DNA from 2 places in the Ideonella sp. FW305-24 genome. Region 2 is predicted to be linked to the other one. Evidence: riboswitches for the same ligand, from Rfam matches in the RefSeq annotation. Region 2 holds a riboswitch; the other holds the start of a gene.
The links. A riboswitch is a leader RNA that binds a small molecule or an ion and turns the genes downstream of it on or off. The one in region 2 is predicted to bind S-adenosylhomocysteine.

Region 1: linked by a shared signal. The riboswitch ahead of metH (methionine synthase) and the one ahead of ahcY (adenosylhomocysteinase) in region 2 are both predicted to bind S-adenosylhomocysteine.

Annotation. Positions count from the first base shown of each region.
Region 1 covers NZ_JBYTAI010000002.1:416,679-420,086, forward strand. The annotation lists gene AC3WR5_RS07560 (cyclic nucleotide-binding domain-containing protein) at 1-139, opposite strand, end outside; gene AC3WR5_RS07565 (DUF3466 family protein) at 309-1,325, opposite strand; S-adenosyl-L-homocysteine riboswitch at 1,531-1,607, shown strand; gene metH (methionine synthase) at 1,745-3,408, shown strand, end outside.
Region 2 covers NZ_JBYTAI010000015.1:93,615-97,022, reverse strand. The annotation lists gene AC3WR5_RS28345 (aldo/keto reductase) at 1-413, opposite strand, end outside; gene AC3WR5_RS28340 (AraC family transcriptional regulator) at 584-1,540, shown strand; S-adenosyl-L-homocysteine riboswitch at 1,626-1,699, shown strand; gene ahcY (adenosylhomocysteinase) at 1,820-3,262, shown strand; gene AC3WR5_RS28330 (DEAD/DEAH box helicase) at 3,293-3,408, shown strand, end outside.

The DNA.
Region 1 (3,408 bases), on a different contig from region 2:
ACTGCCACAGCCGCATGTAGCTGACGACGGTGCGGGCCTCCTCGGCCTGCAGGTCGGCCAGCGCACTGGGCCGGCGCAACAGCTCGGCAGCCAGCTCGATGAGGTAGGGGTCGTGGGCGGCGGGTAAGGTGGAGTTCATGGGCAACGGCAAGGCGCGCCCATTCTCGCGCCGGAACCCCGGCAGGCACACATCCCGTCAGGTTAGCGGCTGGACTGGTCCGAAAGCGCAGCAGGCGCCAGCGCAGTGTGCGATGGCGCCGATTTGTACCGGTTTACGGACAGAGGCGGACCGACCCGCCCGTGACACTTCAGTTCACCGGGATCAGCAGATAGGCGTGATAGTCCTCGCCCTGGATGCCGTTGGTGACGATGACGCCGTTGTTGTTGATGCCTTGGCCGGCGTCGAACTGGACCTTGCCGTAGAGCGGGTCGGCCGGGTCGATCAGGGTGGAGACGTCCACCATGCCGGTCTTCTTGTCGTAGTAGAACGCCACGTTGGTGGAACCGCGGCGGGCGGGCTTGTCGGCAATGCCGACGACCTGGCCGGCGTCATTGACCTTCAGCGCATTGCTGTAGAGACCGCCGGGCAGCACGCCAATGTCGATCATGCCCTTCTTCTTGTCCCACAGGAAGGCGCGGCTGGTGAGGGTGTCGGGGTCGGCGCTGTAGCCGGCCACCTGGCCCTTGCTGTTGATGCCCTTGCCGTAGCTGTAGGGCGCCAGCGGGCTGAAGGCGCCAAGCTGGTTGACCTTGCCTTCGGCGCTGACGCGCACGCCGATGGTCGCGTCGGTCTTGTCGTAGTGGCCCACCCATTGGCCGCTGGCGTTGATGCCCGAGGCGTCCGCCGCGCCCTTCTTCGGGAACGGGTCGACCATGCCGGTGGCCGCCGTCCAGGTGAAGGCATGCGGCACGCCGTCCACCGTGTTGCTCTGGCCAACGACGGTGCCGTTGTCCGAGATGCCGGCGGCCATGCTGTAGCGGTGCGCGGGGTCGAAGCTGCCCAGCGCCTGCATGCCGGTCACGGGGTCGTAAAGGAAGGCGCCAGGCGAGTCGGACGGTCCGCTGTAGCCGACGATCTGGCCGGCGTTGTTGATGCCGGTGGCGAAGCTGGAAGTGTCGCCGGGCAGCGTGCCCAGGGTGACGATGCTGCCGTCGGGCTGGAAGGCCACGGCGATGTGGGCGCCGTACTGTTCCTTCTGGATCCAGCCGACGACGACGTTCTGGTCGTTGATCGCCAGGCCCTGGCTGGAGTAGCCATCCGGCCCGACGCCCAGGTCCTTGATGCGGTAGGTGGGTGCAGCTTGCGCCGAGGTGGCGGCGAGCATCAGGCAGGCCAGCGCAGCGGCGGCCAGGGGGGCGGTGAGGGGTTTGATGGCAGTTTCCTTGATGTGAAAAACGTGGGTGGAGACCTGCCAAAAAGTGTAGGAGCCCCCTGCGTCGAGCGGCCTACCCGAAAGGGTAGCTGACCCGCACTGGATCGTGGGGGTGGGGCGAGCGCCGGCACGTCGGGTCGCAGGCCGCTAAAATCAGGCTTCCAAGGAGCGTTGCAGCAGCGCGGTGATCCCGCGCTGTCAGGCTTGGGTAGATGACAACGACGCTCACCCGACCTGGGTGAGCTCCGCCCGCTCGGGCCGATTTTCTTCATCTCCTCGTGTTGCCGCACGACCGCGCCATGCCCTCCGCCTCTGCCGACCTTCCCGACGTTCCCGATTCGAGCTCTGACACCGCCGTGGCACCGCCGCCGATGCGCCTGTCCGGGCTGGAGCCTGTGGCCATCGACGCGCAGTCGCTGTTCGTCAACATCGGCGAGCGCACCAATGTCACCGGCTCCAAGGTCTTCGCCCGCATGATCCTGGCCGGCGAGTTCGAGAAGGCGCTGGCCGTCGCCCGCCAGCAGGTCGAAAACGGCGCGCAGGTGATCGACATCAACATGGACGAGGCGATGCTGGACAGCCAGGCCGCCATGGTGCGTTTCCTGAACCTGATTGCCGGGGAGCCGGAGATCGCGCGCGTGCCCATCATGGTGGACTCGTCGAAGTGGAGCGTGATCGAGGCCGGGTTGAAGTGCCTGCAGGGCAAGGGCATCGTCAACAGCATTTCGCTGAAGGAAGGCGAGGCCGAGTTCAAGCGCCAGGCCACGCTGGTGCGGCGCTATGGCGCTGCGGCCGTGGTCATGGCCTTCGACGAGCAAGGCCAGGCCGACACCTTCGCGCGCAAGACCGAGATCTGCGCACGCGCCTACCGGGTGCTGGTCGAAGACGTGGGCTTCCCGCCTGAAGACATCATCTTCGACCCGAACATCTTCGCGATTGCCACCGGCATCGAGGAGCACAACAACTACGCGGTGGACTTCATCAACGCCACGCGCTGGATCAAGCAAAACCTGCCCGGTGCCAAGGTCTCCGGCGGCGTGTCCAACGTGTCGTTCAGCTTCCGCGGCAACGAGCCAGTGCGCGAGGCCATCCACACGGTCTTCCTGTACCACGCGATCCAGGCGGGCATGGACATGGGCATCGTCAACGCCGGCATGGTCGGCGTGTACGACCAGCTGGACGCGGACCTGCGCGAGCGCGTGGAAGACGTGGTGCTGAACCGCCGCGCGGACTCGACCGAGCGGCTGCTGGAAGTGGCCGAGCAGGTCAAGGGCGCGGCCAAGGACGACAGCGCCCGGCTGGCCTGGCGCGCGGCGCCGGCGACCGAGCGGCTCTCACACGCGCTGGTGCACGGCATCACGGAGTTCATCAACGAGGACACCGAAGAGGTGTGGCAGGCGATCCAGGCCGATGGCGGCCGGCCGCTGCATGTCATCGAAGGCCCGCTGATGGCCGGCATGAACATCGTCGGCGACCTGTTCGGCGCCGGCAAGATGTTCCTGCCCCAGGTCGTGAAGAGCGCCCGAGTGATGAAGCAGGCTGTCGCCCATTTGCTGCCCTACATCGAGGCCGAGAAGAAGGCCTTGGTGGACGCTGGCGGCGACGCGAAGGCCAAGGGCAAGATCGTCATCGCGACGGTCAAGGGCGACGTGCACGACATCGGCAAGAACATCGTCACGGTGGTCCTGCAGTGCAACAACTTCGAGGTCGTCAACATGGGCGTGATGGTGCCTTGCCAGGACATCCTGGCCAAGGCGCGCGAGGAAGGCGCCGACATCATCGGCCTGTCGGGCCTGATCACGCCCAGCCTGGAAGAAATGCAGCACGTGGCCGCCGAAATGCAGCGCGACCCGTATTTCCGCGAGCGCGGCACGCCGCTGTTGATCGGTGGCGCCACGACCAGCAGGGTGCACACCGCGGTGAAGATCACGCCGCACTACGCCGGTCCCATCGTCTACGTGCCGGACGCTTCGCGCGCCGTGGGCGTGTGCGCCGAGTTGCTGAGCGACGACCGCGCCGCGGCCTACATCGAGAC
Region 2 (3,408 bases):
TTCTTGTCGACCCGATGCTGATAGTAGAGGTCGATCTGCTCGACGCCCAGGCGCTGCAGGCTGGCGTCGCAGGCCTTGCGCACGTAGGCCGCGCTGCCGTCGATGCCCAGCAGCGTGCCGTCCGGCGCACGCACGTTGCCGAACTTGGTGGCGATCACGACTTCGCTGCGGCGCTTGGCCAGCACCTGCGAGATGAGCTGCTCGTTGCGGCCCACGCCGTACATGTCGGCGGTGTCGAAGAAATTCAGGCCGATGTCCAGCGCGTGGTGCAGCACGGCCAGGGACTGGGCGTCGTCCCGCGGGCCGTAGAAGTCGGACATGCCCATGCAGCCCAGGCCGATGGCCGAGACCTGCGGGCCCTGGGTGCCCAGGCGGCGGCGCGGCAGTGCGGCGCTTGTCTTGGTGGTGGTCATGACAGTCTCTCCTTGTGAGCGGGCAGCGGCCCTGTGCCGCTGCGATGGACCGAAGCTTAGGCAGCGGCGCCACGCCGGCACAGTGCAAAGCTCGGCCATCCTTGCCTGATCCTCCGATCCTGCGGCCACCGCCGCGCCAGGGCCAATGCGGCGCTTGCACAATCGACAGCATGGCCGAATCGACACTTGCAGCTGCCCCATCCACCGCCGAACTTGAACTGGATGCCCTGCGACAGCAGGCCCTGGCCCTGGCGCTGCGCCGAGCCACCAGCGAAGGCACGCATGCCACCGCGGTGCCCGGCCTGAAGCTGATCCGCGCCAGCGCACCCGCCGCGCGGCTGCCTGTCGTCTACGAACCCGGCCTGGTGCTGGCACTGCAGGGCGCCAAGCAGGTGCAGTTGGGCGACGAAGTACTGACCTACGGCCCCAGCCACTGCCTGCTGGTGGCCATGCCGCTGATGCCGCGCAGCCACGTGATCCAGGCCACGCCGGACAAGCCCTACATCTGCCTGCGCTTCAGCTGCGACACCCAGACGCTGGCCGACCTGTTGCTCGAACTGGACGCCGGCCCGCCGGTGACGGCAGCGCCGGTCGAACCCGCCGCCGGCGGCCTGAACCTGGCGCCCGTGACCGCGCCGCTGCTGGACGCTGCGCTGCGCCTGTTGCAGCTGCTGGACACGCCGCAGGACCTGCGCATGCTGGCACCGCTGGTGCAGCGCGAGATCTTCTACCGCGTGCTGACCGGGCCGCTGGGCCCGCGGCTGCGCGCACTGGCGGCCGGCGACAGCGCCGCGCCGCGCATTGCCCGCGCAGTCGAGCAGCTGACGCAGCGCTACGACCAGCCGCTGCGCATCGACGAGCTGGCCGCCAGCGCGGCGATGAGCCCATCCACGCTGCACCTGCGCTTCAAGCAGCTGACGACGCTGTCGCCGCTGCAGTTCCAGAAGTCCCTGCGGCTGCAGCACGCGCGCCGGCTGATGCTGGCCGAAGGGCTGGACGCCAGCACTGCGGCGCACCGCGTGGGCTACGAAAGCCCGTCGCAGTTCAGCCGCGAGTACCGGCGGCTGTTCGGCACGCCGCCGCGGGCCGACATCAGCCAGCTCAAAGCGCCGGCCGATGCGACATAAGTCCTGAAACCGACAGCGCCGGTACTGCACCCGCGGCAAGGGACGCCTCGCCAGCGGCTGCGGTGCTGGTTAGAATCCGGCCCTCGGTTCCGAGGAGCGTTGCAAGGCCAGCAGGCCCCAGGCTCGGAACCTTCTGCTTTGCAACGGCGCTCACCCGCACGGCCCTGCGATCCATGGCCGTGGCGCCCAGGGTGAGTTGTGTCCCGCTTGTGCCGGTGCACGCTGTTGTTCATCCTGTTCGCCACCGCGGGTCAACCCTTTGACTTTCGGAGCTCCCCGATGAATGCAGCCACTCCCGCCAGCCAACTGCTGGCCACCGATTCCCACGTCATTGCCGACCTGTCCCTCGCCGCCTGGGGCCGCAAGGAAATCAAGATCGCCGAGACCGAGATGCCCGGCCTGATGGCGATCCGCGAGGAATTCGCCGCCAGCCAGCCGCTGAAAGGCGCGCGCATCACCGGCTCGCTGCACATGACGATCCAGACCGCCGTGCTGGTCGAGACGCTGCAGGCCCTGGGCGCGCAAGTGCGCTGGGCCTCGTGCAACATCTTCTCGACGCAGGACCATGCCGCTGCCGCGCTGGTCGCCGCCGGCACTCCGGTCTTCGCCTACAAGGGCGAAACCCTGAAAGACTACTGGGACTACACCCACCGCATCTTCGACTTCGGCGCCGCCGGCACGCCGGGCGAAGGCCCGAACATGATCCTGGACGATGGCGGCGACGCCACGCTGCTGATGCATCTGGGCCAGAAGGCCGAGAAGGATCTGTCCGTCATCGCCAACCCGAAGAGCGAAGAAGAGACCGAACTCTTCGCCGCGATCAAGGCCAAGCTGGCGGTGGACCCGACCTGGTACACCCGCAAGAGCGCCGAGATCATCGGCGTGACCGAAGAGACAACCACCGGCGTGCACCGCCTGAAGGAAATGTCGGTCAAGGGCACGCTGCTGTTCCGCGCGATCAACGTCAACGACTCGGTCACCAAGAGCAAGTTCGACAACCTCTACGGCTGCCGTGAAAGCCTGGTGGACGGCATCAAGCGCGCCACCGACGTGATGATCGCCGGCAAGGTCGCCTGCGTGGCCGGTTATGGCGACGTGGGCAAGGGCTCGGCGCAGGCACTGCGCGCGCTGTCGGCCCAGGTCTGGGTGACCGAGATCGACCCGATCAACGCGCTGCAGGCTGCGATGGAAGGCTACAAGGTCGTGACCATGGAATACGCGGCCGACAAGGCCGACATCTTCGTGACCACCACCGGCAACAAGGACGTCATCCGCCATGAACACATGGCAGCGATGAAGGACCAGGCCATCGTCTGCAACATCGGCCACTTCGACAACGAGATCGACGTCGCGTCGCTCGAGAAGTACGAGTGGGACGAGATCAAGCCCCAGGTCGACCACGTGGTCTTCCCGGACGGCAAGAAGATCATCCTGCTGGCCAAGGGTCGCCTGGTGAACCTGGGCTGCGGCACCGGCCACCCCAGCTTCGTGATGAGCTCCTCGTTCGCCAACCAGACCATCGCCCAGATCGAGCTGTTCTGCCACAAGGACGGCTACGACGTGGGCAAGGTCTACGTGCTGCCCAAGCACCTGGACGAGAAGGTCGCCCGCCTGCACCTGAAGAAGGTCGGCGCGATGCTGACCGAGCTGACGGACGAGCAGGCGGCCTACATTGGCGTGCCCAAGCAAGGCCCCTACAAGCCCGACACCTACCGGTACTGACCCGGTTTCGCGCCCAGCGTTCGCCTCGCCATGTACGACGACGATGAGTTGCAGGCAGTGTCCGGCCCCGGACTGAGCACCTTGCTGCAACAGTTCGGCTCGGGTGCTCGCGAGCGTGGCGAACGCTACGCTCGCGAGCGGCGGGT